DNA from 3 places in the Nocardia sp. NPDC050717 genome. Region 1 is predicted to be linked to each of the others. Evidence: riboswitches for the same ligand, from Rfam matches in the RefSeq annotation. Region 1 holds a riboswitch; each other region holds the start of a gene.
What was found. Region 1 has a riboswitch for S-adenosylmethionine ahead of AB0H56_RS30690 (aminotransferase class V-fold PLP-dependent enzyme). Riboswitches for the same ligand answer to the same signal wherever they lie in the genome.
Positions count from the first base shown of each region.

Region 2: it holds a riboswitch for S-adenosylmethionine, as region 1 does, so the genes downstream of both, AB0H56_RS09275 (bifunctional o-acetylhomoserine/o-acetylserine sulfhydrylase) here and AB0H56_RS30690 (aminotransferase class V-fold PLP-dependent enzyme) in region 1, are expected to answer to the same signal.
Region 3: it holds a riboswitch for S-adenosylmethionine, as region 1 does, so the genes downstream of both, AB0H56_RS16525 (hypothetical protein) here and AB0H56_RS30690 (aminotransferase class V-fold PLP-dependent enzyme) in region 1, are expected to answer to the same signal.

Region 1 is NZ_JBFAHR010000026.1:1,314-10,991, reverse strand. It holds gene AB0H56_RS30715 (N-6 DNA methylase) at 1-2,202, opposite strand, end outside; gene AB0H56_RS30710 (hypothetical protein) at 2,199-2,438, opposite strand; gene AB0H56_RS30705 (hypothetical protein) at 2,749-4,164, opposite strand; gene AB0H56_RS30700 (S8 family peptidase) at 4,157-6,349, opposite strand; gene AB0H56_RS30695 (ATP-binding protein) at 6,374-7,504, opposite strand; SAM riboswitch class IV at 7,768-7,882, shown strand; gene AB0H56_RS30690 (aminotransferase class V-fold PLP-dependent enzyme) at 7,928-9,241, shown strand; gene AB0H56_RS30685 (excalibur calcium-binding domain-containing protein) at 9,405-9,678, shown strand, end outside.
Region 2 is NZ_JBFAHR010000003.1:181,134-190,811, reverse strand. It holds gene AB0H56_RS09300 (nitroreductase family protein) at 1-508, opposite strand, end outside; gene AB0H56_RS09295 (helix-turn-helix domain-containing protein) at 578-955, shown strand; gene AB0H56_RS09290 (oxygenase MpaB family protein) at 1,004-1,963, opposite strand; gene AB0H56_RS09285 (helix-turn-helix domain-containing protein) at 2,109-2,741, shown strand; gene AB0H56_RS09280 (homoserine O-acetyltransferase) at 2,745-3,893, opposite strand; gene AB0H56_RS09275 (bifunctional o-acetylhomoserine/o-acetylserine sulfhydrylase) at 3,890-5,206, opposite strand; SAM riboswitch class IV at 5,288-5,398, opposite strand; gene AB0H56_RS09270 (hypothetical protein) at 5,642-6,298, shown strand; gene AB0H56_RS09265 (BTAD domain-containing putative transcriptional regulator) at 6,380-9,678, shown strand, end outside.
Region 3 is NZ_JBFAHR010000007.1:165,461-175,138, forward strand. It holds gene AB0H56_RS16510 (aldehyde dehydrogenase family protein) at 1-1,223, opposite strand, end outside; gene AB0H56_RS16515 (phenazine antibiotic biosynthesis protein) at 1,247-2,329, opposite strand; gene AB0H56_RS16520 (3-deoxy-7-phosphoheptulonate synthase) at 2,326-3,534, opposite strand; gene AB0H56_RS16525 (hypothetical protein) at 3,567-4,172, opposite strand; SAM riboswitch class I at 4,185-4,275, opposite strand; gene AB0H56_RS16530 (GNAT family N-acetyltransferase) at 4,498-4,995, shown strand; gene AB0H56_RS16535 (class I SAM-dependent methyltransferase) at 5,024-5,635, opposite strand; gene AB0H56_RS16540 (esterase) at 5,735-6,073, opposite strand; gene AB0H56_RS16545 (metallophosphoesterase) at 6,263-7,348, opposite strand; gene AB0H56_RS16550 (hypothetical protein) at 7,386-8,612, opposite strand; gene AB0H56_RS16555 (sugar porter family MFS transporter) at 8,806-9,678, opposite strand, start outside.

The DNA of each region.
Region 1 (9,678 bases):
CGCGGTGAGAAACGCGGCGATCCGCCGTTGTTCCTCGATCGGCGGCAGGCCGATCAGGAAGGTGCCGAGCTTGCGCACCCCGATCGAGGGCACCACGTTTACCGACGCGGTCGCCCGGATCTGCGCGATACCCGCGCCGCGGAGCAAGAATTCGAGGAGATAGCGAGGGTCGACCTCCACCGGCTCCTCCGACCCCAGGCTCCGCTGTTCGGCGACGGTGCGGACGCGGAGGCGGACGAGATTCGAGTCGATCAAACCGGTGAAGTCCCCTTCGACCAGCGCGGCCTTGTGTATCTGTCCGGCGCGGACCAACACGATGTCGCCACCCGAGGTCACCCACTCTTTGAACTCCGAGGTCGCCATGGGCGTTGCCACATCCAGCCCATCGGTGCTGATCCGGCGCTGGTCGATATTGCGCGGGCGCAGGATCGGCAGGCCGCCCTGTCCGGATTCGGCGAGGTGGGATTGGCGTAGTGCCGACGGACCCATCGTCAGCCGGCAGATCTCCGCCAAGAGTTTGGTCTGCCAGTCGGTCGAAGTGCCAGGGCGGCAGCGCGACGGTGTGGTGCGCAGGTGTGCCAGTACGTCGTTGCGCGCGGTGGCGGCGTCGGCCGCGGCCTTGTCCAGCACCGACCACTGCGCGTCCGCGCTCCCGCCCTTCAGCTCGAGATAGGTGTGCGGGGTGAGCATGAAGCCTTGCGCGGCAACCTCACTCGCCCGCACCGCGACCGCTCGGCCAAGCACCGTGTCGTCGGGTGCGATGCGGTGTGTGAGATCTCGGACCACGCCGGGAGCCTGCGCGCCGAGTTCGCGAACGGCCAGGTCGATCTCGGTCACTGCGACCAGGCGTGGCCGGTCCTGGCCGCGCTGCTTGCGTTTGAGCCCGGTGGCGTCGACGAAGACGATCGTCGGGTCCGCCGAACGTTCGGGACCGAGCACCCACACCGTGGTGTCCGCGGGTGAGAATTTCAGCAGGTCGCCCGACAGTCGGATCACCGCGCGCAGGGCGCCCGAGGTGACCAGTCCGTGCCGAGGGTCCTCCTCGGTGCCGCGCCCCCGTACGGTGGCGGCCACCGGCATCAGCACCACCGCATGGCCGGTGCTCAGGCGGAGCGCAGTCTGCACCCAGGCGAGGTTGGCGTTGTCCTCCTGCGGGGTCCCGTACTGCCAGCCGTCCCGATCATCTCGGCCGAGATGCTGATTGAACGGCGGATTGGTGACGACGGCGTCGAACTTCTGGGCCGTGCGCCGACGCCACGGTTGCGCACCGGCGCCGACCTCGATCGTCGCCGTCCGTCCACGCACCAGCATGTGCATGCGGGTGCGCCGGGCGGTCTGCTGATCCGCCACCGATACTGTCAGTTTCGGACCGTCCTGGCCTGCCGGCGCGGGCACGGCCATGGCGAGTTCGCCCTGGCGGGCGTAGGGGTCGGCGACCGTGTGTGGCGCGCCGTCGGCGGGGATCGCGGCGAGCCCCATCAAAGTCGCGATCTCCGGTGGTGTCCGGTAGTCCAGCGCGCTCGCCGTCCGCTGGTCCTCCCTCCTCGACAGGATCGACTCGAATCCCAGCACTCCCAGGTTGGCGCAACGACGAACCAGCCGCCCGTGTGATTCCTCACTCGTCGCGGACAACCTCGTGATCGGCTCCACCGCCGCGGCGTCGATGCCGAATTTGCGCAGTGCTGCGCCGACCCCGGCGACGATCCCCGTGACCCCGCCCCGGCCTGCTTCCATGAGCTGCCATGACGCGCGGTCGCAGATCCAGACGAAGGTCAACAGCAGTGCCGCGTCGAGCTTGTCGGTGTCGATGCTGCTGCGGGGGTGGAACTCGTCCTTCAATGTCTGCACCAGCGCACCGACGGTCCGCGCGGTCCGGTCGGCAAGCTTCGTGGGATCCGACAGCCGGGGCAGGTCCCGCGGCTCGGTGGTGAGTGCTTCGGTGGCCAGGGAGTTCCTGAGGCGGTCGCCGTACGTGATATCCGGCGCGTCTGTGGGCTGTTGCAGTCCGGCCGGGACGGGGCGGGCGTCTAGCCATGGCAGTACCTCCCGCACCGAGTACGTCACCGAGCCACGTTCGCTGCGGCCCTGCGGAAAGCCCAGGTCACGTCGGACCCAGTTGCTGATGGTGCCGAGCTTGACGTCGATCATTCCGGCGAGTTCGGTCTGCGAGACCCTGCGCTCGTCGTTGTCCGGGTCGGTCATCGGAGTCCCCCGACCAGCGGTGCCAGCATCGAGTACGCGTCCGCGAGCTTGCCGGGGGCGAGCACCACCACAACGGCGACCAGGAGGGCGATGAACCTGCCTGGCGTGCGGATCGCCATCAGGATGAAGGTCTTGCGCCATGTCAACGTGCCGTCGATGATCGCGGCTTCGATCGGGTCGGTGCCGGTCCCCAGAGTCCTCGGGCGATCAGGCAGGTTGTTGTTAGCGGAAGGCATTGTCCCCTCAATCTTTTGGCAGTTCGCCGGTAGGAACAACAGTGCCACTTCCCGCCGGAAGTCTCTAATTGTCACTTTTCAGCCTGACCTGTGCCGGAGCGTCGGTTTTCATGGATCGTGTCAATGAATCACCAGTACCTGCACAGATTCAGACGTTGCCGGAGGTACGTGCAACGTCTGCTGACAGGTGCGTAGTACCAGTACGCAATTTGCCTGAGCGCGCTCTTCGACCTAGCGCTGACGCCCTGGGTACACGACTGAACGCGCACCTCGGACCCCAGGGGACTGGGACAGTGGGCTTCGAGCGCGCTCAGGGATAGCCGACGACGTTGCGGGCGCCGGGTTTACGGGCCGCGAGGTAGGTGGCCGTTCGGTGCGCGACCTGGCGTGCGACGGGTGATTCGGGGTCGAGTTCGGTCAGCTCGAACGACACCTTGCCCTCGTGATCGTGGTGGATGATCAGCGAGTCGTCGATGATCCGGTAGATCGCGCGGATCTCCCCGTGTGCCCAGGCGACGAGGTAGCGCAGGTGCACGGCCCTGGCGAGGGACAGCCGCCAGTACATGCGTGCCGAATCGCGCAGCCGCGCGGGACTGATGCCGGGGTACCAGCCGTAGCCCGCCCGTTCCCGGCCGGGCTTCGGACTGTCGGCCGGGACGACATCGTCCGGCTGCGGTGCCCGGTCGGCGGACGGCGATCCGGGGCCGTCCTCGGCGGGGTCCGCGGGCACCCAGTCGCCCAGGTCGACCCACAGGATCTCGCCGTCGCGCACCTGCTGACCGCCCCGGGTCACCCGGCCGGGCGGCGGGCGGCGGGGTGGTTTGGCGCGTTTGCCCAGGACCGCGACGACGGTGGGGAGCTCGTGGCCGGGCGCTGAATCCCCGAGTGGCCGGCCGGTGGCGGGCGGATCAGTCGCCGGGGCGCCGGTGGCCTGAGTGAGCCGAACCGGGCGGTAGTCCGGCGTGTCCTCCTGGACGAAACCGAGGAGACGATCGAATGCCGACGAACCGGCGATCCCGATCGGTGCGGCGCCACCGCGCGGGGTGCACCCGTCCAGGCACATCAGGGTGCGGCCCTCGGCGAAGACGGATTCCGGGGCCACCGAGCGCAGCCCCTCCTCGTCGAAGAGGCGGCGCAAGACGTGCGCGGCCACGATCACGATGGCGGTGTCCGAGGGGCTGACGTGCTCCACGCATCGGGTGACGTGCCCGACGTGCGCCGACGCCGACTCCGCGTAGAACAGGTAGTAGGCGGTCGCGCCGAAGTGCGTCGCCGCGTCGAGCAGGTCCGCCCGCTGTGCCGCGGGGAGGGCGCCTGCCTTGATCGGTGCGCCGTGCCTGGCCCGCTTGGCCTGGATGAGCATCCGCACTTCGCGCGCACCGGTGGGTTCCTGCACGCTGTAGACGAAGTCGGCGCCCACGCCGCGCCTGTCGCGCCGCTTGTTGCCGCCCTCCTCCGGCCGGGTGAGCAGCCGCAGCCCACCGGCGCCCGCTGCCGGTGTGGCAGGCCGCCACGCCGCGCACCGTTGCGGCGGAACGCAATCCGGGCAGGCCGCGTCGATGCGGTAGTCCACGCCGGTCAGATGCCCGAGCAGGAGTTCGGTGAACGTCTCCTCCTGCCAGGGGAATGTGCGCGCACCCAGGTGCTGCAGGCGGTACACGCTCTGGCAGCTCAGCCGGCGCGCGGCGATCGGGTCGACGAAGATCTCGGCCGGAAACTCAGACATCGAGCGGAATGTCCACGGTCGGGCGCAGTGCTTCCAGCTGTGTGACGTAGGCGCTGAGCACCCGCTCGTACAGGTCGTCGACCTTCGCGTGGCGCACCGTGATCACCATCGAGTACCGGATCGGCTGCGCCGCGCTCGTGGGGTGACCAGCTTGCCGCGCGTTGTGATGGATGTCGAACACGGGATTGCGCAGGCTGTTGACCCGCTTGCTGCGTTCGGCGTGCAGCACGGTGTCCCATTTGTGGGCGGTGCGCCGCAGCGCGGATTCGGGGTCGAGGTCGGTGGCGCGGAAGAACGGCGCCGAATCGGGGTGGATCCTGGTGGGCTCGGCGAACTTCTCGTCGTGTGGCCGGAAGGTGACGTCGAGTCCGCTGCGGGTGTAGCTGCCCGGATCGGCCGGATCGACCGCGGTCGCGTAGACCAGGGTGGCGCGAATGCGCACCATCCCCGCGGGCAGGGCCGCAGGCAGCGGGATCTGCGCGCGCAGGTACTTCGCCGGAGTGAGTTCGCCCTGGTAGAGCACCCGTGCCTCACCGTCGCCGCACAGCACGAGGTCGGCCAGGGTGGCGGCGAGGCGGCCGTGGCCGGAGTCGGAATCCGGTGAGCTGCTGCGTCGTTCGGCGGTGTGGACGAGCAGCGCCTTCAGGTCGAGCGCTCCCAGCTTCGGGCCGAACAGGGTTCGCGCGCCCAGCGCGGCGCGCATGGCCATCGGCGCCGCGAAGCTGGTGCCGGAATCCGGCCGCGCGAAACCGTCCGGGCCGACCACCTGGAACGGCTCGTGATCGCTGCCGCCGAAGGCGAGCAGATCGGGCTTCACCGTGCCCGGCGAGCGGCCGGGCCCGATCGCCGAATAGGGCGCGCGCGTCCACTGCGTGCCGGTGCGATCCGAGGAGCCGACCGCGAGCGCGTTGACGCTGTCGGCCGGAACCTGCACGCGCGCGTTGCCACTGGGCCGATCCGCTTCGCCGTTGTTGCCGACGGCGATGGTGGCCAGGGTGGTGCCGTCGCTGAGGTAGTCGTCCCAGAACGCGGTCCAGGCGTGCACCTCGTCGTCCTCGATCGGCAGCTCGGGGCCGATGCTCACGTTCACGAACTCGTATTTGCGCTGGCGGAGCACGCTGTCGATGCGGTCGATCGCCGCGTACAGCTCGCACTGGTCGTCGTCGGTGTCGGAGTCGAGCACCTGATAGTGGTCGACGTAGCCGTACGGAATCGGCACCGGCGCTGCGGGATCCACACTGCCGAACAGCAGCGCCGAGGTGACGCGGTGGCCGTGCTCGAGGAACGCGCGCTGTGGCGCGGCGCTGTCAGCGAAGGTGTGCGCGTCGACCCAGCGGTGCAGCGGCGTGCGCGACGGCAGCCCGCCGTCGAACACCGCGACGGTGATCTCCCGATCGGTTGGCTCTGCCGTCGGCAGCTCCGGGCGGAAGGTGGAAAGCGTTGCGGTGGCGTGGGAATCGCGTCCCAGCTGGGTGCGCATGCGCGGCATCCGGCGGATCACCCTGGTGAAGGAGTAGCCCGCCAGCTCGGTGACGGCGGCGACGGTGCCGGTGACCGGGACGAAGGCGAGGCCGCCGTTGTCGAGCCTGCGATCGATGGCCACCTCGAGGTCGAGATCGCGGGAGAAGTCGAGCAGTCCCTGCAACGCGATGTCGCGGTCGGAGTGCAGCACCAGCTCGGCCACGGTCTCCGCCTCGGGCCGCGCCGACGTGAGCCGCAGCCGGTCGGCGGGTGCGTTGAGCCGGAATTCGGCCAGGCTGACGATGCCGAGTTCAGTTCCGCGCAGCGGAGTTTCGGCGTGGATCCGGGCGTCGAGCAGGCGCAGGTTGGCGCGCGTCGTCGCGAGGAAGAGCAGCGTGCTCGCGCGTGATCCGGTCTCGGCGGGCACGGTCACCGGCCTGCTGCCCAGCGGTTCGAAATCCATCGCCGCGAGCAGCCTGGTGGGATAGCCGCTCTTCGACGCGTACTGGGGATGCAGCGTGACCGCGGTGACCGTCTCGTCGTCGGGGCAGGCGACCTTCGGCAGCGTCACCGCGCTGTCCACCGCCGCCCGCACCATCGGCGCCAGCCGGGCCCGCGCCTGCGCGACGGTGTACGGCGGTGGCGGAGCGCCGCCACCTCGGCCGGCCACGATCGGCGCGGTCAGCCGCTCGCCGAAGCCGATCAGAAACCGCGGTCCGGCCACCCCGAAATCCCCCCAGCGAGCGTGCTATTGCCGTTGATGCGTGAAACCACGGAGGGTATCGCGCGACACCCCCGTCAGTGCGCTGATCTGGCGCTGAGACAAGCCTGACACGCCGACGAGCTTCTGTGCCAGCTGTAACCGATCCGTTCGCGGAAGTTCAGCTACCAGATGCGCGGAATGCTCGGCAATCAGTCCGGGCAGCGGCTGGTCCTCCAAGACGCACCGGCGCCGCAGGCGCAGCATCGTGCGCTCGATGTCGTTGAACGACAAGCCCTTCGACGCGATCGCGGCCGCGTCCACCGCGGCGTCGGGCAGCGGCTGCCCGGCGAAACGACGGATCGCCTCACCGCGCTGCTCGGACTCGGGCAGGTCGAAGGTGACCGTCACGTCGAAGCGCCGCCAGACCGCGCGGTCCAGCAGTTCGGCGTGATTGGTCGCGCCGATCACCAGGCCCGCGTCGGCAGGCCAGTCGTCGATCTGCTGAAGCAGCACGGTGACAAGGCGTTTCAGCTCGCCGACATCGCGATCGTCGTCGCGGCGCTTGGCGATCGCGTCGAGCTCGTCGAGCAGCAGCACGCACGGGCGGTGCTTGGCATAGTCGATGGCGTGGCGCAGGTTGGTGCCGGTCTTGCCGAGCAGGCTGCTCATGATCGTGGCCAGGTCGAGCACGACCAGCGGCAACGACAGCTGGTGCGCGAGCCAGGCGGCGGCCATGGTCTTGCCGACGCCGGGCGGGCCGACGAACAGCAGGCTGCGGGCCGGGGTGAGATCGGCGGCGGCGAGCCGGTCGGCCTGCGCCCGCTCCTCGATCACCTGGGTGAGCACGCGATAGGTGCTCGGCGGCAGGATCGGCACCTCGACGGTGCCACCGGGCGGGAGCACGCGGAGCAACGGCAGGCGGCTGTCGCCGTCGACGGGGATCGGGGTGTCGAGGTCGGCGCGCAGCGGGTTGGCCCGGGTCGGGTTCTGCCGGAGCAGGCCGATCAGGGCCTCGGCGAGGGCGGGCAGGTCGGTGCGGTGCCGTCGCGCCGCCCGGCGGACGAACATCGTGACGTCCTGTTCGCGGCCGGCGAGCGCCAACCGGGCCAGGTGGACGAATTCGTCCGAGAGATCGGCGTTCACGTCCGCCGGTGTGGAGCTCAGGGCGTGTGACATGGTGTTCTTCCGATCGATGACATGGACTGATTTCGCTTCACTCGATCGTACGGCGTCCATCGCGGGCAAAGTTCACCCCTCGTGTACCGGTTTGACATCAGAACCCACCCGCAGCGCCACGTTGATCTGCCGAGTCGTCGGCGTAGCTGTCGCCTTCGTCGGATGCTAGTTGGGCGCGGTCCCGGCGTCGGCGATTCGTGGCGCTCCGGGCGCGCCGATCGGTGGTTGACAGCCGGCGTGATCGTCTGTCACTCTCGTTCACAGGTCACGAGTACCAGCGTCAAGCCCCGGCTAGCTGGTCGGCAACCCTCCTCCGCGGTGGGGTGCTCCGGGTGACGACCAGGCCGCCGTCCGCAGTGGGCGCGGCAAGCGCGGACTCGCCTTCTTCGATGAACCGGGTCCCTGAGCCGACGGGATTTCGTGATGACCGCAGTAATCGACCCCACCTGTGCCCTGGCCGCCGTCTCCGGCGCCGACCTGCGCGTACCGCTCGTGCAAGGTGGCGACAGCACCTACGCCAACTTCGACTACGCGGCGAGCGCGCCCGCGTTGCGGCAGGTCACCGACCGGATCTCGCAGCTGCTGCCGTACTACGCCAGCGTGCACCGCGGCGCGGGCTACGCCTCGCGGATCTCCACCGAGTGCTACGAGGCCTCGCGCGGCTCGGTGGCGCGGTTCCTCGACGCCTGCGACGACCAGGTCGTCGTGTTCACCCGCAACACCACCGATTCGCTGAACCTGCTGGCCGGATGCGTGCCGGGGGAGACCGTGGTGCTCGACATCGAACACCACGCGAACTTCCTGCCGTGGACCGCGCACGGGCGCCGGGTCGTGCGGGCCGCCGACACCGTCGAGGAGACCATTCGCGCCGTCATCGGCGAATTGTGCAGCAGGCCCGCTGCTCTGCTCGCGGTGACGGGTGCCTCGAATGTCACCGGTGAGGTGCTGCCGCTGGAGCGGCTGGCCACCATCGCGCACCAGTGCGGTGCGCGGATCCTCGTCGACGCGGCGCAGTTGGCTCCGCACCGCCGGATCTCCCTGCGCGAGAGCGGGATCGACTACCTCGCCTTCTCCGGGCACAAGCTGTACGCGCCGTTCGGCAGCGGGGTGCTGGTCGGGCGCCGGGACTGGCTCGACGCCGGGGCGCCGTACCTGGCAGGCGGCGGAGCGGTGCGCGAGGTCGGCGTGGATCGGGTCGACTGGGCCGCGGCGCCGCAGCGGCACGAGGCCGGGTCGCCGAACGTGCTCGGCGCGGCCGCCATCGCCGCCGCCTGTGACGCGCTCGCCGCGATCGATCCCGACGAACTCGTCGCGCACGAACGTTTCCTGGCCGACCGGCTGCGCGAGGGACTGTCCGCGCTGCCCGGCGTCGAGCTGGTCCGCATCTGGTCCGACAGCCCCGACACCGTCGGCATCGTCTGTTTCACCGTCGCCGATTACGCCCCCGGTCAGGTCGCCGCCTACCTCTCCGCCGAACACGCCATCGGCGTCCGCGACGGCCGATTCTGCGCCCACCCCCTCCTGTCCCACCTCGGCCTCGACGCGGCCCTGCGCGCCAGCATCGGCCTCGGCACCACCGTCGCCGACGTCGACCGTCTCGTCGACGCCGTCACCCGCCTCGTCACCACCGGCCCCACCTGGACCTACACCGCCACCGGCGCCCACTGGAACCCCACCCCCGAAACCCGCCCCCTCACCCCCGACGCCCTCGGCGCCGCCCCCTGCCTGATCGGCTGAATTGTCCGGTCGCGGCCCGGCCATCGTTGCGACCGGGCCGCGATCGAACTATCAAGATCGAAAAGGTTTGACCCATAGATGGATTGGGTAACGGCCCGTCGATCGGTCGCGATGAACGCCCCAAGGAACGTACGACCACCAAGGGGATTCAGTGACTCGACCGATGCAACCGCCCGATCCGTGGGCCCGTCCGCCCAGGCCGCAGGACAAGAAGCGTCGCTGGCCGATGATCGCGGGGGTCGGTGTCGCCGGAGTGCTCGGCCTCGGGGTGCTCGGCAGCATCGCCGAGGAGAAGCCGTCTTCGGTGGCTGCCACGACGTCGACGACTCGGCCTGCTGAAACATCGACCACCACAAGAACTTCGACCACCACCTCGCCGACACCGACGACAACCGAGGTCAGCGCCGCGACCATCGCGCCGAGCACGACCGTCGAGA
Region 2 (9,678 bases), on a different contig from region 1:
CCCGCTTCACCAGCTCGGCGTCCCACCCGTTCATCGGCGCCGAGGCCAGCCCGAGGCCGGTCGCGGCGAGCATCACGTAGGTGGCGGCGATCATGGCGTTCTTCACGGCGTTCTCGCGCAGCAGCCCGCGCTCGCGCAGCGCGTGATACTCGGCGCGGGAGTCGAACATGGCCTGGAACTCGGCGTTCCATGCCCCGCTGGCCGAGGCCTGCGCGGCGATGTCGGTGTTGGCCGCCGCCCAGGCCGCCGGATCGGCGACGAACACCAGGACGGCGGGCGCCTCCAGCGGTTGGGGTTGGCCGAAGGCCGCCTCCGAGAGCGCTTTCCGGCCTTCGTCGCTGGTCACCACGACGATGGAGCGGTCCTGCATGTTCCAGGCGCTGGGCGCTTGCACGGCGAGGTCGAGCAGTTCGTCGAGCAGTGCCGGGTCGATCGGCTCGGGGCGGTAGTGGCGGACGGTGCGGCGGGTGCGGATGGCTTCGGCGACCGAAAGTGTCTGTGTGCTCATGATTCCTACTATCGGAGAGTCGCTCTCCATTGGGAAGTAGGCACCTAAAAGTGCGTTAGACTCGGCGGGGTGCCCACGATTCACGAAGCCAGTGGTCTGCCCGCCGACGTCTACTCGGCGAAATGCCCCACCCGCGAGGTCCTCGACCACATCGCGGGCAAGTGGACGGTCCTGATCGTCGACGCGCTCGCCGACGGCACCCTGCGCTACACCGACCTGCGCCGCCGCATCGAAGGCATCTCGCAGAAGATGCTCACGCAGACGTTGCGGCAACTCGAGACCGACGGATTCGTGGCGCGCACGGTGTATCCCACCGTGCCGCCGCGCGTCGAGTACACCCTCACCGAACTCGGGCACAGTCTGCGCGAACCGATCGCCGCGCTGCGGGAGTGGATCGAGACGAACATCAACCACATCGAGGCGGCGCGGCGCGCGACGGCACGGTGACCGCCGGGCCGCAGCGTCGTCGATCCGGCCCGGCAGGCACCTTGTCGTTCAGGCGGTTTCGGAGACGGGCGTGCCCTTGGCCCACAGGCTGCGACCACCCTGACTGCCGTACAGCGCTCGCGCGCGCTCGGGGGTGATGGTGATCGGGCTCGCCGGCGGCGGCGCGGCGACGTGGGCGGCGAAGATCGAGGCGGTGAGCGGGGCCACCAGCGGAGCGGCCTTGATCATCGCCCAGTTCTCCCGGCGCGAGGCGATCCACACGACCGTCCGCACCGGAATGCGCACGAGCAGATCGAGGACCCGGGGGAACGGCAGGCGCCCGAGCTTGCGCATCCAGATCGGCAGGGTCGGAATGCTGGCCAGAGACAGCAACCGGCTGCCGAGCGCGAATCGCCAGCCCTTGCTCATCGGCACCCACATCAGATAGCGCATCGCCCGCACGGCCCGTTCGGTGACGCACAGGCGCGGCCGCACCTGCTCGAAGTAGGCGCGCACCCCCTCGCGGGTGCGTGGCACGTCGGCCGCCTTGCAGGTCTGCAGTTCGGCGGCGATCGCGCACTCGGCCCAGAACTGCCGCTCCTCCTCTTCGGTCAAGCCTGGCCCGTACATCTCGTAGGCGATGAGCACCGAATGCCAGCCGGTGAGGTGGATCCACAGCTGGGTCTCGGGGCTGTTGGCGGCGTAGCGCTTGCCGGTGACGGGTTCGATGCCGGTCATCGGCGCGTGTACCCGCATCAGGTGCTCGGCGGCCTGGATGGCCGTGCGCCCGTCGCCGATCGCGACCAGCACGAAGTAGGCCAGCGTGTGGTCGAGGCGCGAGGCCGGATTGTCGTAGATGCCCTGGGAGTCGGCGACGGCGGCGGTCAGGAACGGGTCGAAGTGTTCGAGGGTGACCGCGCGCTGGAAGCCGATCAGCGCGGTGGGCGAGGCCCACACCTTCCAGGTGACCGAGTCGGGTCCGAAGAAGCCGTAGTCGTCGCGGCGCAGGGTGGACGGGTCGAAGGCCATTGCACGTGCTCCTTTGCAGTGCCGAGGGCGAACCTCGCAGGTGAATACAACGCCACCGTAGCAATTGCGCGCAGCGAATACAACGGCTGCGTAGGATTGGTGCCCGCGGTCCGGGTATCGTCTGGTGGACGAAGGAGGTGTCCGCGTGACCGCGACGCGAGAGCAACGACCGCGGCGCCGCTATGCCCCGCGCCTGCCGCCCGAGCAGCGCCGCGCGCAACTGCTCGACGCCGCGTTCACCGTCCTGGGCCGAATGGAGCTGCACGAGCTGAGCATGGAAGCCGTCGCGCAGGAAGCCGGCGTGGGAAAACCGGTGCTGTACACCGTGTTCAAGACCCGCGCCGAACTCGTCGAAGCCCTGCTCGAACGCGAACGGGAGCGGGGCCTGGAGCAGATCGCCGAGACCCTGCCGGAGAACCTGCTCGACACCGATCCGGTGGCCGCGGCCTCGGCGACCGTGGAGGCGTTCGTCGGTGTGGCACTGGCGAATCCGACGCGCTGGCGGCTGATCCTGGCGACCCCGGCCAGCGCGCCAGACGAATACCGGGCCGCCCTGCGCGCGGGCCGCGCCGAGATCCTGGCCCGTGCGGAATCCCTTGTCCGCGTGGGCATCGCGATGTCACCGCGCTGGTCGGCGATGGACGCGGGACTGCTCGCGAACTCGACCCTCACCGTCGCCGAGATGCTCGGCAGGCTCGCGGTGAGCGAGCCGCAGGAGTACCCGAAGGAACGGCTCCAGGACTACGTGCGCTCGATCGTCACCCTGCTGACGCGCTGACGGTCAGCGGTTCTCGCGCGCGAGCCGCATGGTCTCGGTGAGCAGCTTGGCCACCGCGGCCGCCTCGGTGAGGAAGCCGTCGTGGCCGTCGCGCGAATGCACGATCTCGAGACCTGCGCAGCCGGGCAACCCCTCGGCCAGCTCGGCCTGGGTGTGCAGCGGGTACAGCCGATCGGAGTCGACGCCACCGACCACACACGGGACGGGGGTCGAGGCCAGCGCGGCGGCGACACCGCCGCGCCCGCGGCCGACGTCGTGCCGGTTCATGGCCTCGCTGAGCAGCACATAGGTGGCCGGATCGAAGCGCTGGCACAGCTTCTCGGCCTGGTGCTCGAGATAGCTCTGCACCGCGTAGCGGCCGCCGGTCCACGGATCCTCGTCGCCCTGGGCCTGATTGGTGAAGCGGTGGTCGAGCTCGCCCTCGGTGCGGTAGGTCAGGTGCGCGATCCGGCGGGCCAGGCCCATGCCGGTCATCGGCGCGCGACCGGTGCCGTGATAGTCGCCGCCGAGCCAGTCGGGGTCGGCGGTGATGATCGCCATCTGGGTGGTCTGGGTGCCGATCTGATCGGCGGTGGCCCTGGCGCCGACGGCCAGCACCAGCGCGGCCGCGACCCGCTCGGGCTGCCCGATCATCCACTCCAGCACCCGCATGCCGCCCATCGACCCGCCGACCACCGCGGCCAGCCGCTCGATCCCGAGCAGATCGAGCAGCTGCGCCTCGGCGACGACCTGGTCGCGGATGGTGAGGTCGGGAAAGCGGGAACCCCACGGCGCGCCGTCGGGCGCGAGCGAGGACGGTCCGGTGCTGCCGCGACAGCCGCCGAGCACGTTCGTCGCGATCACACACCACTCGTCGGTGTCGACCGGGGCGCCGGGACCGACCATCCCCTCCCACCAGCCGGGGGCGGTGTTGTCGGCGCTCGCGATGACCTGCGAGTCACCGGTGAGCGCGTGCTCGACCAGCACCACGTTGTCGAGCGTGGGCGAGGGCTCGCCCCAGCGTTGCACCGCCAGCCGCACATCGGGGACCACGGCGCCGTTCTCCAGCGCCACATCCCCGATGGCGACCACGCCGAGTCGCCCGTCCGGCGGCGGCAGCAGGGCCACCCCGGTCGCGGGACGGGCGATCGGCGATTCGGTGCTCACAGTCACGTGTTCGCCGCCGCGAATCCGGCCCGCAGATCGGCCAGGATGTCGTCGATTCCCTCGATGCCCACGGCGAGCCGGACCAGCCCCGGGGTGACGCCGGAGGCCAGCTGCTCCTCGGGCGTCAACTGCGAGTGCGTGGTCGACGCCGGGTGAATCACGAGAGAACGCACATCACCGATGTTAGCGACATGGCTGTGGAGGCTGAGAGCGTCCACGAACTTCTTGCCCGCGTCGACGCCGCCCGCCAGTTCGAACGAGACGATCGCGCCAGCGCCCTTGGGGGCGAGCTGCTTGGCCCGCGCGTGCCAGGGCGAGGTCTCGAGGCCCGCGTAGTACACGGCGTCGACACCCGGCTGCTCGGCGACGAACTTCGCGACCGCCTCGGCGTTGGCCACGTGCCGCTCGATCCGCAGGCTCAGCGTCTCGATGCCCTGGGCGATGAGGAACGCGTTGAACGGCGACACCGCCGCGCCCAGGTCGCGCAGCAGCTGCACGCGGGCCTTCAGCGCGAAGGCGGGCGCGCCCAGGTCGGCGAAGACCGCGCCGTGGTAGCTGGGGTCGGGCTCGGTGAAGCCGGGGAAGCGCGCGTTGCCCTCGGCGTCGCGCACGGTCCAGTCGAAGGTGCCGCCGTCGACGATCGCGCCCGCCACCGCCGCGCCGTGGCCGCCGAGGTACTTCGTCGCCGAGTGCACGACGATGTCGGCGCCGTGGGCCAGCGGCTGGATCAGGTACGGGGTCGCGACGGTGTTGTCCACGAGCAGCGGCAGGCCTGCGGCGTGGGCCACCTCGGCGATGCCGGGGATGTCGAACACGGCGCTGCTCGGGTTGGCGATGGTCTCGCCGAAGAAGGCCTTGGTGTTGGGCCGGACGGCGGCGCGCCACTGCTCGAGGTCGTCGGGGTCCTCGACGAAGGACACCTCGATGCCGAGCTTGGGCAGCGAGTAGTGGAACAGGTTGTAGGTGCCGCCGTAGAGGTGCGGGCTGGACACGATGTGGTCACCGGCGCCGGCGAGGTTCAGGATCGCGTAGGTCTCGGCGGCCTGGCCGGAGGCCAGCAGCAGCGCCGCGACGCCGCCCTCGAGCGCGGCGATGCGCTGCTCGACCGCGTCCTGGGTGGGGTTCATGATCCGGGTGTAGATGTTGCCCGGCTCGGCCAGACCGAACAGCGCGGCGGCGTGATCGGTGTCGCGGAAGGTGTAGGAGGTGGTCTGGTAGATCGGCAGCGCCCGCGCGTTGGTGCTCGCGTCGGGGGCCTGGCCCGCGTGGATCTGCTTGGTCTCGAACGACCAGTTCTCGGGCAGGGCGGAATCGGACATGGCTACATGCTCCAGGGGTTGTGCGTCGGTGGGTTCAGCTGGGGCGGATCGACGGACAACAACACATGGGGGCCTCCTGCGAATGCGCGCTTGCTCCCGACCTTCGAGAGCCCGGTCATCACCCGGAGCACCCCACCGCAGCTGGAGGGTTGCCGACCAGCGAGCCGGGGCTTGACGCTGGTACTCATGACCTTGCCGTCATGGTAACCGGACAGCCCGCCCACACGGAAACTTCCCGCCGAAACGTCGCCTGGATCACTTTTCCGCCGGTGCGCCGGGCCCGGTGTGTCGGGCCCGGCGCGTGCGCGAGCCGTCACCGCGGATCGCTCGGTCGTCGCGGGCTCGCGACCGCTCGATGCCGGACCGAGTCGCCGGCCGATCCGGTCGCAAATCGTTCGCAAGTGGGCGCCAATCGGCCGCGCGCAGGCTCGGCGCATGACGATCGAATACGCCTCCGAAACCCGCCAGGCCCCGGATGCTCCCGTGCCGCACCGCCCGGACCGCGCACGCGCGGTGACCCTCGCCGTCGGCGCCCTGCTGTGGGCCGTGGGCAACCTGCTGCACCCGCTCGAACACTCCGAGGACGCCGTGCACGCCCCCACCTGGACGGCCGCGCATCTCACCTTCGCGGTGGGTGCCGTGCTGATGGCCGTCGGCCTGCCCGCACTGGTCCGCGTCATCCGCAGGGCGGACGGCGGCTGGGCGAGCCGGATGCTCACCCTCGCGCACGGGCTGCTGTTCGCCGGGCTGGCCGTGGTGATCCCGATCGGCGCCTATCACGAGACGTTCGTGAGCACCGGGGTCGACCATCACACCGCGAGCGAGATCGCCGACGCGTCGGCCGCCGTGCTGGCGCCGCTGTCGCTGGCGCTGCTGCTCGGTTTCGTGCTGCTCGCGGTGTACGCGCTGATCCGGCCCGCCGCGGTCTTCGGCCGGTGGTCGGGGGCGCTGATCATCGCGGGCACGCTGTCGATGACGATCGCGGCGATGATGCCCGGCCTGCTGCCCGGCGCAGAGGGCTGGTGGATCATTCCCGGCACGGTCGCCCAGGGTCTCGCGATCGGCGTCGCGGGGGTGCGTATCGCCCGGTAAATTGACCGTATCGAACAGGAAGGACCGTACGGCGGCGCGACCGCCGTACGCATCGATGTACTCGGCCCGCTGCGGGTCGAGGTGGGCGAGCGGCCCGCCGATCTGGGTGGGCCGCGTCAGCGCGCGCTGCTGGCCAGGCTGGTGCTGGCCGGCGGCGAGGTGGTGTCCACCGATCGGCTGATCGAGGACCTGTGGGCGGGCGATCCGCCGCCCAAGGCACTTGGCGCGCTCCAGGCACACATCTCCTACCTGCGCCGCGCGATCGAACCGGCGCGTCCGCCGCGCGCGCCCGCCACCGTGCTGGTCTCCGAGGCGCCCGGCTACGCCCTGCGCCTCGATCCCGCCGCCGTCGATGTCTGGCGATTCGAGCGGCTGCTCACCGCGGGCGATCCGGACGACCCCGCGCACCGCTACCAACGGCTCGGGACGGCGCTGGCCTGCTGGCACGGCGAGCCGTACGCGCCCTTCGCCACCGCGCACTGGGTGCTCGCGGAAGCCGCCCGCCTGCACGAACTGCGCCGCGTCGCCGTCGAAGGGCGCGCCGAAGCGGCGCTGGCCCTCGACCGCCCCGACGAGGCCTTCGCGCTCCTGCACCGCCACGTCACCGACCACCCCGACCGGGAGAACGCCGCCCGCCTCCTGGCCCTTACCCAGTACCGCCTCGGCCGCCAGCTCGACGCCCTCGCCACCCTCCGCGCCCTGCGCACCTACCTCGACACCGAATTCGGCGTCCACCCGAGCCCGGCCGTGAACGCCCTCGAAACGGCCATCCTCACCCACGCCCCGGAACTCGACCAGCGAGCGGGATCGCACCTCGCTGACCCTGCTCCCGGTCGCTTCGCGGGCGGCAGTGGGTCCGTCCGAGCTCTCCCCCGGGCCGGCGGCGGGCCTATATCGGATGACCGGATGGACGCCGGTGTGCCGGGCGGTGATCGGCCGATGGACGGCGATGGGCGCTTCGCTGGTCCGCGTGTGGGCGGCACAGGGTCCGCCCAAACTCTCCCCGGGGAGGGCGGCGGGTCCGCATCGTATGACTCGGCGGAGGCCGCCGGGCCGGGCGCCGATCGGCTGGCGGGCGGCACCGGGCACGGCGCTGATCGGCGTACGAGCGGCGCCGGGTCCGTACGAGCTCTCTCCGGGGCCGGCGGCGGGTCTACATCGGATGACCGGATGGATGCCGGTGTGCCGGGTGGCGATCGGCCGATGGACGGCGATGGGCGCTTCGCTGGTCGGCGTGTGGGCGGTAACGGGCGTTTTCCTGGTGGTGCGGAAGCCGAACCCCCAGTGCGGGTTCCGGGGTCGGCCGAGGTCACTCCGGTATCGGAAGGTTCCGACTCCGGCACCGAGGTCGATCTCGGCGGCGGGCAGGGGTGGCCGGGCGCACGGATCGGGTCGGCTGGTCCGGCGGTCGGCATCTCGTTGGAACGTACGTGGACATCCGAGCCCGCGGTGGTCGGCTATGCCGCCGAGCGCACGGCACTGCTCGCCGAGTCCGCCGCGGTGATCTCGCACGGTCGCGCTCGGGTCGTATGGCTGGAAGGCGAAGCGGGCGCGGGCAAATCGACGCAGGTCGAGGTGCTGGCCGCGACGTTGGCGGCCGACGGATGGTCGGTGGCGAGCGCATCGTGCCCCGAGGTCGACGGCGCCCCCGCCGCGTGGGCCTGGGTGCATCTGCTCGACGGACTCGATCCGACCTGGGTATCGGCGGTGGGGGAGGATCAGGCCCCTGCGACGGCGGAAGGTGTCGGGGCACAGGCGGGGCCGTTCGCCATCGCGCGGGCGGTGGCGGAGGTGTGTGGTCGGTGTTCGGCCGGTGGGCCGTTGCTGGTCGTGCTCGAGGACGTCCACCGGGCCGACAGCGCCACCCTGCAGATTCTGCGGCAGGTGGTGGCATGGCTGACGCGGCGGCCGTTGCTGGTGCTGGTCACCATGCGGGGCTCGGAGGCCGACGCGGGCGTGCGGGCAACCGCCGCGGCCTTGGCGGGGTCGACCGGTCTGCGGCTGGAGCTGGGCGGGCTCGACGGCGCGGCCGTGCGCGCGGTCGCGGAGCGCGCCGGGCTGACCCCGATCGACGACGACACCGTCGAGTGGCTGCGCGCGCGGACCGCGGGCAATCCGCTGTTCGTCCGCGAGGTCGCCACGCTCGCTGCGGCGGTGGGCGATCTGCGCGCGGTGCCCGAAGGAGTGCGAGCCGTGCTGCATCGCCGCATCGCCCGGCTCCCCGCCGGCGCCGCCCGCGCCCTGCGGCTGGCCGCGGTCTGGGGCGACGACATCGACTTCGACACCCTGCTCGCCCTGACCGCCGAACCGGAGGACACCCTCGTCGACCTGGTCGACACCGTCACGGTCGCCGGCCTCGTGCGCGTCGACACCGACCGGATCACCTTCGCCCACGCCCTGATCCGCGACGCGGTCTACGGCGACATCCCCACCCTGCGCCGCGCCCGCCTGCACTGGTCCGCCCTGGAACTACTCGAACGCCGGGTCCTCGGCCCCGGCGCGCCCCTCGTCCCCGCCGCCACGGGCCCCGGTCCCGATCCCGTCGCCGCACGGGCCCACAACGTGGACAGCACCGCGACCGGCAGCACCAGATCCGCCGCCGCGGCCCCCGATTCCGATCCCCTCGCCGCCGCGCGGACTGACCGTGCGGACGGTGCCGCGTCCGGGACCGGCGGCGCTGGTGGTCCGGCGTGGGCTGCGGGTGAGTCGGCGGGAGCCGGCCGGGTTTCTGGTTCCGCGTGGGCTGACCGTGCGGACGGTGCCGCCTCCGGGACCGGCGGCGCTGGTGGTCCGGCGTGGGCTGCGGGTGAGTCGGCGGGAGCCGGCCGCGTTTCCGGCTCCGCGTGGGCTGACCGTGCGGACGGTGCCGCCTCCGGGACCGGCGGCGCTGGTGGTCCGGCGTGGGCTGCGGGTGAGTCGGCGGGGACCGGCCGCGTTTCCGGCTCCACGTGGGCTCACCGTGATGCCGGGACCGGCAGCGCTTCCGATCCCACCTCGGTCGCCCCCGCCGACGCACTCGCCACACTCGACACGGTCATCCTCGACGCCATGGCGCACCATGCCATCGCCGGCGCCGGCTCCGCGACGGCCACCCGCGCGCTGCGCTATGTTCTCGCCGCCGCTCGCAGGCGCACCGCCCGACGCGCCCACCAGGATGCCGAGCCACTGTGGCGCGCGGCGCTCGAGCTGCACGCGCGGGCGGGTCATGACAGCGCCTCGGCAGTCCGCGCGGACCGCTTGGCCGCCCTGGCGACCCGCTGCGCCTTGATCAACGCCCTCGCCTACGGCGGCAGCGACGAACAAGCCCGCCGCCTGCGCGCCGAAACCCTGACCATGGCCCGCGCGCTGATGCCCACCGACCGCACAGCAGGACCGAGCGA
Region 3 (9,678 bases), on a different contig from region 1:
ATCGTTTCGTCGCTGGTGATCGCGTTGACCACCAGCGAATCCCGCAGCGGCGCGACACCGTCACCGCGCCGCCAGGGCGCGACCCACACGCACGGGAACGGCAACTCCGAGCCCAGCGTTTCGGTGTCGAGCCGATCGAGGACGAAGACCGCGGGCGTGAGGGTGACCGCTCCGTCGTGGCCGGGCGCGGCCAGTTCCTCGATCGGGACGAGTGGCTCGATATCGCTCGCGCGTGCGGTCAGGTGGCCGATCAAGGCGGTCGCCGCGGCCTGGGACACCCGCGGTCCGGAACGGCGGTGCCGCGGTGTCCGTAGCACCGCCGCCAGCTCGGTCGCGAAGCCGCGATGATCACCGTCGACCAGTACGGCCGAGGTGTTCACACACGCCGTCCCCGATTGCGCCGCCACCGCATCGGCGACGGCCGCGACCGCCGGGCCCCGGTCCTGGCCCGGTGCCAGGCTGACCAGCGTCTTGGACCGACCCGGCCCGCCCACCTTCACCCGGGGGTTCGCGCCGTATTTCCGGGACACCGCGACGCCGCCGTAGACCAGCGCGCGATCGGCTCGTGTGACGATCTCGTCCGCGCCCGCGTGATCGGTGGGCAGGAACGACACATCCGTGTTGCGGAATCCGGCTTCGTGCAGTGCGCGCACCAGCCGGTCCGCGGTGAACGGCTCGCCCTGCGAGGGCCGCACGGCCACGCGATAGCCGAGCGCCAGCGCTTGCAGCCAGGCGGTGTGCACCGTCGGGGAGTTCCCGGAGACGATGGCCCCGAGCGTCTCGCCGCGTCGGCTCCACACCCCGGTTTCCGCGACATGTCCCGCGTCCCGCCAGGATTCGACCGCGGCGACCGGGCGTGCCGCGTAGGCGCGTTCCGTCGCGGTCGCCGCGACCTCGGCGACCGCACGGCACAGCGCGTCCGCGGTCTCGCGCGAATGCCCCGACACCGCGCTGACATCGTCGCGATAGTCCGCGAATCCGCCCACCGAGTCCGCGAGGAAGATCCGGGCGGCGGCGGCGAGCAGGTCCGCGCGGTCGCGGCGCGGGAGCGGCGCCGAGGCACGCTGCGCCGCGAGAGTCTGGGCGATCAACAACGGCGGGCACACCGGCAACCGCGCCAGCGGGTGCCCCGCCACGTCGAGCACCGGCACGGTGGCCCGCACCGCGCGTTCCCCACGATGGGTGCGCGCCACCAGCACACGCTCGGTGTTCCCTTGCGCCACCAAACTTTCCGAGACCGCGGTCATCAGTAGACCCCTGGGATCACGGTTTCGCCGTCGAAGCTGCCCAGCGGCTGCGGCGCGGACAGCGAGTCGCCGATCCCGCCGGGCGGGGCCGCCACCCGGATCGCGGTGTCGCGTTCGAGATTGTTGGGCACGAACATGCCGTCGCTGAGGTGGGACATGCGGACCTGACCGCGCCGGCCGTAGTCCACCGGACGCAGGGTCTCCGGGTCGACGACGGCGAAGATCGTGTGCGGCGGGTACGCGTCGTACACGGTCCGCGGTGCGGGATCGAGCGGATCGCGGATGCGCGCGGTCGTCAGCACCATCGTGCTGCCGTACACGTTCTGGATGCGGGCGCCGGGGAAGGTCTCCGCGATGATGTCGAAGGTGTCGTCGTCGAGCTGGGCGCCCGCCAGCGCGATGTAGGACACCGTGGCCGCGAGCTTGTCGACCAGTTCCGGGCGCAGGATGATCTCGGCGAGGATCGGCGGCGTGGTCGTGACCGCGGCGATGTCCTGGGTCTGGACGATGTGGCCGATCTGCTCGACCAGATGCGCCACGTACCCGTCCACCGCCGCCCCGTCGGCGATGCTCTTCTTCACCCATCGCGGGTCGATGTCGATGCTGTGCAGCAGCGAGCCGAGCTCGCGGGCCTGCAGCCGGGCGGTGTTGCCGTAGGCGTGCGGCCCGGACGGCATGGCGACCAGCCAGGGTCGCCCAGCGGGGAAACCGGCCGCCCGCAGTTCGTCGACCTTCCAGCGCAGGCAGCGTTCGATCCAGCTCGCGCTGTAGATCAGCCGCTTGGGTGACCCGGTCGTGCCGCCCGTCTCGTAGATCAGCGGCGGCGCGCCCGAGCGGCCGAGACCGCGAGGAATGAGGTCTTCGACCCGGCTGGTGCGCAAGTGCGCGGCGATGTCGGGGAACCGGGCGAGATCCTCGTAGGAGGAGATGTCGGTCCGGGGATCGAAATCCAGGGTCTCGGCGATCCGCAGCCACAGCGCCGAGCCTGTCTCCGGGTTGAAATGCCAGTCCAGAGCGTCGCGCAGGAACTGGTCGGGATCGCGCGCGTCCCATCGGGTCGAGGCGGTGACGGGGCTGGTCATGGCGCGTCCTCTCGTGGCGCGTCGTGGCGCCAGGCATCGATGACGTGGGCGGTTTGTTCGGCGTTGAGGCGCGGATCGAGCAATGTGGTGTAGTGACGGCCCGGCTCGGGATCGCGGCCACGCTCACCGCATTCGTAGATGTCCTCGTGGGTGGCCTCGAGGTGCAGGCCGCCCGGGTGCTGGTCCTGGGAGCCGAGCACCGCGAGGAACCCGCGCAGCTCGTCGACGATGCGCTCCACCGGCCGGGTCTTGAGGCCGCGCGCGGTCGTCACCGTGTTGCCGTGCATCGGATCGCACACCCAGTTCACGGGATGCCGTTGCGCACGAAGGTGTTCCACGATCGGAGCGAGCCTGCCGATCGACGCCGCACCCATCCGGATGATGAACGTCAGGCGCCCCGGGACACGGGCGGGATCGATCCGCTCGGCCAAGGCGGCGACGTCGCGCGGTGTCGCAGTGGGGCCGATCTTGACGCTGACCGGGTTGGTCAGCGTGGCGGCGATCGCGATGTGCGCGCCGTCGAGGTGGCGTGTCCGTTCACCGATCCACGGCCAGTGCGTGCTCGCCAGATGATTGCCGGCTGGCGTCGGACGCAGGTGTGCCAGTTCGTAGTCGATGAGCAGCAGTTCGTGACTCGACCAGATGGTGCGGTCGGGATGGCGGCGGTTGTGCTCGTCGATGACGGCCATGGCCATCGCGGAGGCCTGGTGACAGTGCAGGATTCGGGCTGGATCGGGGATGCGTGCCGCCGGGGTCGGCGCGGGACCGTTCACCATCGGCCCGCGGAAGGCGGGCAGCGACCGGCCCTCGACCTGGTCATAGGGATTCGACCGGGGTTTGGTGTACTGCCCGGCTATCCGGCCCACCGCCACGGCGGCGAGTCCGGCTCGATGCGCCAGGCGGATGCGGGAGTCGTCGAGGAATTCGAGTTTGCGGGCGATCAGCTCGGGCGTCGATTTCGCTGGGTCCTCGACACAATCGCCCAGTTGCAGCACCACGGCGCGTCCGGCATTCACCGCCGCGAGTTGATTGTCGAGAATCGCGTTCGACGCCTGCTCGACGAGCGGTGTTTCGGCGGTTTCCCGAAAGGCCTTTCGTGCAGATTCCGGGTCCGGCCAGAACGGTTGCTGGTCGGTCCGCAGTGCACGGAAACTGTCGATATGGTCGGGAATGACCGGCGTCGCCGCCGGGAGAATATTCGTCATCTGAGGTGGTCCCGTTTTTGTCGTCGCGGGTTTTATCGGCTGGCGTTCCAGATGCAGCCCCGCGCACCGCCGGGCTGTTCCGACAGCGTGCATTCAGCGCGCAGTCCTTTGGCATTGATCAGCGATGTCGTCGCCGGGACGCAGTATTCGCAGGGCGCTTCGAGCGTGATCGTCACCCCGCGTGCGCGGGCCTGTTCCCGGTAGTCCCAGATCGCGCAGTGCGCGATCTCCAGCGTGGCGTCCGCGGCGGAGGCGCTGAGCCAGCGCATCTTCGAACCATACAGTGCCGCTTGACTTTCCAGTCGACGCAGTGGCGTCACGGCATCGTTGCGGCCCTCGTCGTCGATCGCGCCGTAGATCGTTCCGTTCGTCTCGGCCCAGGCGCCGAGTTTCTCGTGCCCGAAATTGCGGACCACGAATCTCTCCATCGCCGCCTGGGCCCGGAAGAACGCGCTCTTCCATTCACTCTCGGCGGCCGGACCCGATTGCGGGATGGCTCCGTAGATCTCGTGTTTCACCTCGATCAAACGGTCGAGATGCTTCCCGCCTTGCGAGTCGACCACGAATTTCGTCAGTCCCGCTTCCGCTTCGAACAGTCGCCGACGCCACAGCTGTGCGCCCGCCCCGAATGTAGACACAGATTGCCCTCCAGTTCATCGTCACTGGCATTAGCACCTGCGACCCGTGGTCGTGGTTGCTGCGGCGTCGTCGAGCCAGTCTCTCAGCCGCTCTCGATGAAAAAGTGATCCGGCGACGACTCTAACGCGCACCGAGCACGGGCCACGAAGTCGGCGCTGCCGATCAGGGCGTTTCCGCAGGCCCTGCGGTTCCAATCCGGACGAGCGGAAAGTTCGCATCACTAAATTTCGTTGCGAGGCAAATGATTCCGTCGGCGCCGGAGCGTGGGCCACACTGGGGTCGATGGCGTACGCCACCCGGACGGCTCGGACAGATGGGGACAGCATGGCCGAGGAAAGCTTGCGGCACTGGGAGATTCGCGAGGTCGACTACGACGACCCCGACGCCGTCACGCTTCGTGACGATCTCCAGCGGTTCTATGTCGAGCGCTACGGCGGCCCCGACGACGCGCCGGTGAACCCGGACGACTTCCGGCCACCGCACGGCGCCTGCTTCGTCGGCTACCTCGCGGGCGAACCGGTCGCCGCGGGCTACTGGCACTCCCTCGCCGTGGACCGGCTCGGCACCAGCGAGCTCGTCGAACTCAAGCGAGTGCACGTGATCGCGGCGCAGCGGCGGCGCGGCTTCGCCCAGCGCCTCATCGCCGAGCTCGAACGCACCGCACTCGCCGCCGGGCACAAGGCCGCGGTCCTGTCCACCGGGCTGCGCCAGCCCGAGGCCATCGCCCTGTACAAACGCCTCGGCTACGAGGCCATCGAGGGCTTCGGCCACTACGCCGACGACAGCAATGTGACCTTCCTGGGCAGGCGGCTCAGCCCGTGATGTCCCTGCCGAGCGGGCCGGTGACGGCTCAGCGGGCGACGCCCAGCGACAGGGCACCGAACGCCTTGGGGGCACCGGCCAGGTAGAACCGGTCGAGTTCGGCGGTCTCGAAGCCCGCGCCGGTGATCAGCGCCGGGATGTCGCGGTCGAGGTGGCAGCCGCCCGCGATGCGTTGCTGGATCGGGTTCAGCCGGTGCTGCCAGGTCCGCACCGACGCGTCGGGGGCCAGTCCGTGTTCCACGAAATGCAGTGTGCCGCCCGGTTTCAGCACCCGGCGGATCTCGGCCAGCGCGGCCGCGACGTCGGGGATGGTGCACAGGGTGAACGTCGAGAGCGCGGTGTCGAAGGTGGCGTCCCCGAACGGCAGTGACTGGCCGTCCAGGCCCGCGCGTTCGATCGGAACCGAGCTCGCCGCGACGCGTTTCGCGCCGATCTTCCAGGCGACGTCGGCGGGTTCGACACCGCTGACGCGGTCGACCGCGGCCGGATAGAACCCGACGTTGTTTCCCGACCCGAATCCCACCTCGACGACGGCGCCGTGCAGCCCGGCGCAGGCGCGCCTGCGCAGCGTGTCGTTCGCGGCGACACCGCACACCTTGTCGGTGAGATGGGGCAGGATCCGGTCGGTGTAGAAGCCCATCCCTCGATCATGCTCCTGGGGTCGCGCGTATGCGGCGGGAATACGACGGTGGGCACCGATCCGTTCGGAATCGGTGCCCACCGGGACAGCGTGGCTGGATCAGGCGTTGATCGTCACCGCGTCGTCGGCGATCGAGTAGCTGATCGACCCGTTCTCGAAGTGGCTGATCTTGCCGCCCTCGATGTCCTGCTCGTCGGAGGTCGGGTAGCCCAGACGGCCGCCGGCGCCGCCCTCGGCCTCCCAGGCCTGACGGATCGCGCCGTACACGGTCTTGGCACCGGTCGGGAGCTTGAAGTAGATGACGCCGCCGGTGAACTCCTGGTACTTGCCGCCGTTCGGGGCGTCCAGCTCATCGGAGGTCGGCTGGCCCAGCGGGCTCGACGCGCCACCGGCTTCGTTGTAGTGGTCGCCGATAGCTCCGTTGACTTCGAATGCCATTTCCAGCAATTCCTTTCACACAGATAACGATGGGCAAAGCAGCGGCGAAGTTACCGCAGGTTTGCTCGGCCCGGGCGGCGACGCGCGGGCCGACATGACATCGCCAAGTTCCGTACATCCGTGCGTGGACAGCGATTCAGGTGGGCGGCACCGGCGTGACAGCACGCGGACACCCGGCGGCGGAGGCGGTCAGGCCAGGCGGCGGTCGAAGACCTGAGTGCCCGCGCTGGTGGCGGGGTCGACGGTGACCGCGCGCAGGCGCACGCTCTCGGGGGTCAGGTCCATGACCATGAAGCCCAGTTCGTGCTGGGTTTCGTAGAGTGCGGGGTGGGCGCCCGCGCGCGGCTCGGCCCCTGCGGTCTTGCCCGCCGCGCCGGAGACGATCTGGCGGGTGCCCTTCGACGACGCGGTCGGTTCGAGCACCTGCAGCGTGTGATCGTGGCCGGACAGCAGCAACGACACCTTGCCCAGCACGTGCTCTTCGAAGAAGCGTTTGGCGTGGACGCCGTTGAGCGGTTCGACGGGCAGACCCTCGTAGTTGCCCGCGTCGCCGTGCGGGCCGTTGCTCAGGTAGGGGTGGTGGGTGCAGGCGATCTTCCACGGCGCCGTGGATGCGGCCAGCGCGGTGTCGAGCCAGGCGCGCTGTTCGTTCATGTAGGGGCCGTCGACAGCCCAGTACGGGTCGAGCAGCGGCGGAATGTAGGCCGCCAGCGGGTTGAGGTCGAGGACGAAGAACTCGACCACCGGATTCTGCTCGGGCACCCGCACCGAGTAGTAGCGGCTCGGCATCCACCAGCGGGCCGAGCGGGCGTGGTACTCGACCTCGTGGTTGCCGCGCGCGAGCCATCCGCCGTCACCGGGGAACACCCCGGAGGTGTCGTGGTTGCCGAGCACCATCGCCCACGGAAAGTCCAGTCCCGCATTGGGATCCTCGAACTTGGCCGCGAACTGGGCGTCGTCGGGACCGTTGGGCCCCGACTCGTAGATGTTGTCGCCGAGGCCGACCGCCAGCGCGAACGGTTCACGCGAGTGGAAGGCGCGCGCGGCGTCGGCGACAGCCCACTGGGTGCGGGTGCCGGTGCCCGCGTCGCCGGTGATCAGGATGCGCGCCGAGCGCCCGGTGCGGGGTGGCGTGAACTTCTCGACCTCGGCGGGCACCGCGTGCGCGGGGGTGAGGCCGACGAGGGTCAGGCCGGCGACGACACCGGCCGCACCGGCCAGGACGTCTCTGCGCCCGATGCCGGTGGGGCGCGGATCCGGAGTGGAATGCGACACGTGGATGCTCACCTTCTGGTCAGGGGTCGGGGGAAACCTACACCGCGCACATCGATTGGATGACGCCACGCACGATCGGGGCCCCGTAATCGGTCGGGGCGAATGCCAGTTTCTGCGCGATCGTCAGCGGGGTGAGCACCGTGTCGGCCACGCCCGCGAACCCGGCGATCGAGGTGCCCGCGGAGAACAGCAGACTGGTGATGTCGAGGGTCAGGGTGGCCAGGTCGAACGCGTTCTCCACTTCGACCTGCGCCAACGGCACGGTGTCGAGCGCGCGCCCCTCGGCCAGGTCGGCGCCGAGGTTGGCCAGGAAGGTCACCGGGCCCATGTCGAGAGCCTCGACCAGCGGGCCGAGTTCGTCGGAGCGCCGCGGCAACAGCACCTTGGCGACCCGGTTGGCGGCCAGGAACTCCTGCAGGTCGTCGGCGGCCCGGTGCATGGCGGCCTTGTCGAGCGGCACGGCGCCGCTGTCAAGATACGCGCGCGAACGTTCGATGACGGCGGACAGCGTCAGGTCCGCGATCGGGGTGCAGGTGCCGTCGGCGTTCATGACCATCGCGGCCAGGTCGCGGATCGGCTGCGGCACGTGGACGGGTTCGGCGGTGTCGGGCCCCAGCTCCAGTGGCGGATAGGCATTCGGCGCGACGCAGCCCGCCTCGATCGAGTTCTGCACGGCGCGTGCCAACGTCTTGGTGCCGCTGAAGGCCGCTCCGACAATCGGTTTCAGGAAGAATCCGACGGTGGGCACCATGCCCGCGGCGAGCTTGGCGGGAATCTTCACGATGCCGGTGGCGAGGATGAACACCTCGATCGCGTCGTTGACGGTCAGCCGCGACACCGACATCGTCTCGTCGATCCGCCCGGTGCGCACGGCGTCGAGCCCGTTGACCAGGTAGGTGACCAGGGGGTCGTCGAGCTCGGCGGGCCGGGCGCCGACCTGTTCCGGCCGCACCGGCAGCATGTCGCGGTGGACGCGCTGCGCGGCGATCGTGGCGCGGAAGTCGGCGACCTGCTGGTCGTAGGCGGCGAGCTGGGCCGGTCCGACCACCCCCCGCAGCACCGACGCGGCGGCGGTGACGACGTCGTCGAAGGTCGGCGCGCCCGTCGTGCACAGGGCGACGCTGTCGCTGATCGGCGTGGCGGCCAAGGTGTCCGCGGGTGCGGCGTGCGCGTGGCCGGGCGCGAGCAGGACCCCGGCGGCCAGGGTGATCGCGGTGAGGGATCCGACGCAGGGCGCGGTGAGGCGGGACAGTGGCTTGCGCATGCGCGGTCATCTCCGGGGCTGGGGAACTGTGCGCACCGAAACCTAGGACCGCCCGGTTTCCGAAACAGTGCCATTTACATGAACAGCCGACCAATTTGGTCAAACGTTCAGTTAGGCCCTGGTCCGCACCTCCGGTGGCCGTACACGGGGTCATCCTCCCAGCGGAGGGCGGACGACCCCGAACGACAGCGGATCAGGTTGTGGTCGTGGGCTTTTCGACGCCCGTCTGGCCGTGCATGTCCTCGAGTGACATGCCTTTGGTCTCGGGGACGAAACGGGAGACGAACAGCAACGACAGCAGCGCGAAGGCCGCGTACATGCCGTAGGCGAAGCCGAGGGAGAAGGTCTTCAGGCTCGGGAAGGTGACGGTGATCGCCCAGTTGGCGGCCCACTGGCCCGCCGCCGCCAGCGACAGTGCCGCACCGCGCAGCCGGTTCGGGAACATCTCCCCCAGCAGCACCCACACCACCGGGCCCCAGCTCATGCCGAAGAAGATCACGAACAGGTTCGCCGCCACCAGCGCGATGGGCCCGCTGGCGCCGGTCAGTTGCGGCTGCAGCTCGCCCTCGGCGTCGGGCACCTGGGTGGCGCCGCCGAAGCAGATCGCCATTGTGGCCAGGGTGATCGTCATGCCGATCGAGCCGATCAGCAGCAGCGGCCTGCGCCCGATCCGGTCGATCAGCAGGATCGCCACGATCGTGGTCGCGATGTTGACCACCGAGGTGAACACACTGATCTGGAACGACTGCGACTCCTCGAAACCGACGGCCTCCCACAGGATGTTCGAGTAGTAGAAGATGACGTTGATGCCGACGGCCTGCTGGAAGATCGACAGGAACAACCCCACCCAGACGATCGGGTAGATCCCGCCGGCCGGGCGCCGCAGGTCCTTCCACGACGGCTTCTCCTCGCCTTCGAGGCTCTCCTGGATACGGCCGATGGTCAGCGCGAGGTTCTTCTCGCCGAACAGCATCGTCAGCACGCGGCGCGCCTCCGGGATCTGCTGCGAGGCCACCAGATAGCGCGGCGATTCCGGGATGGTCGAGGCCAGCACGCCGTAGACCAG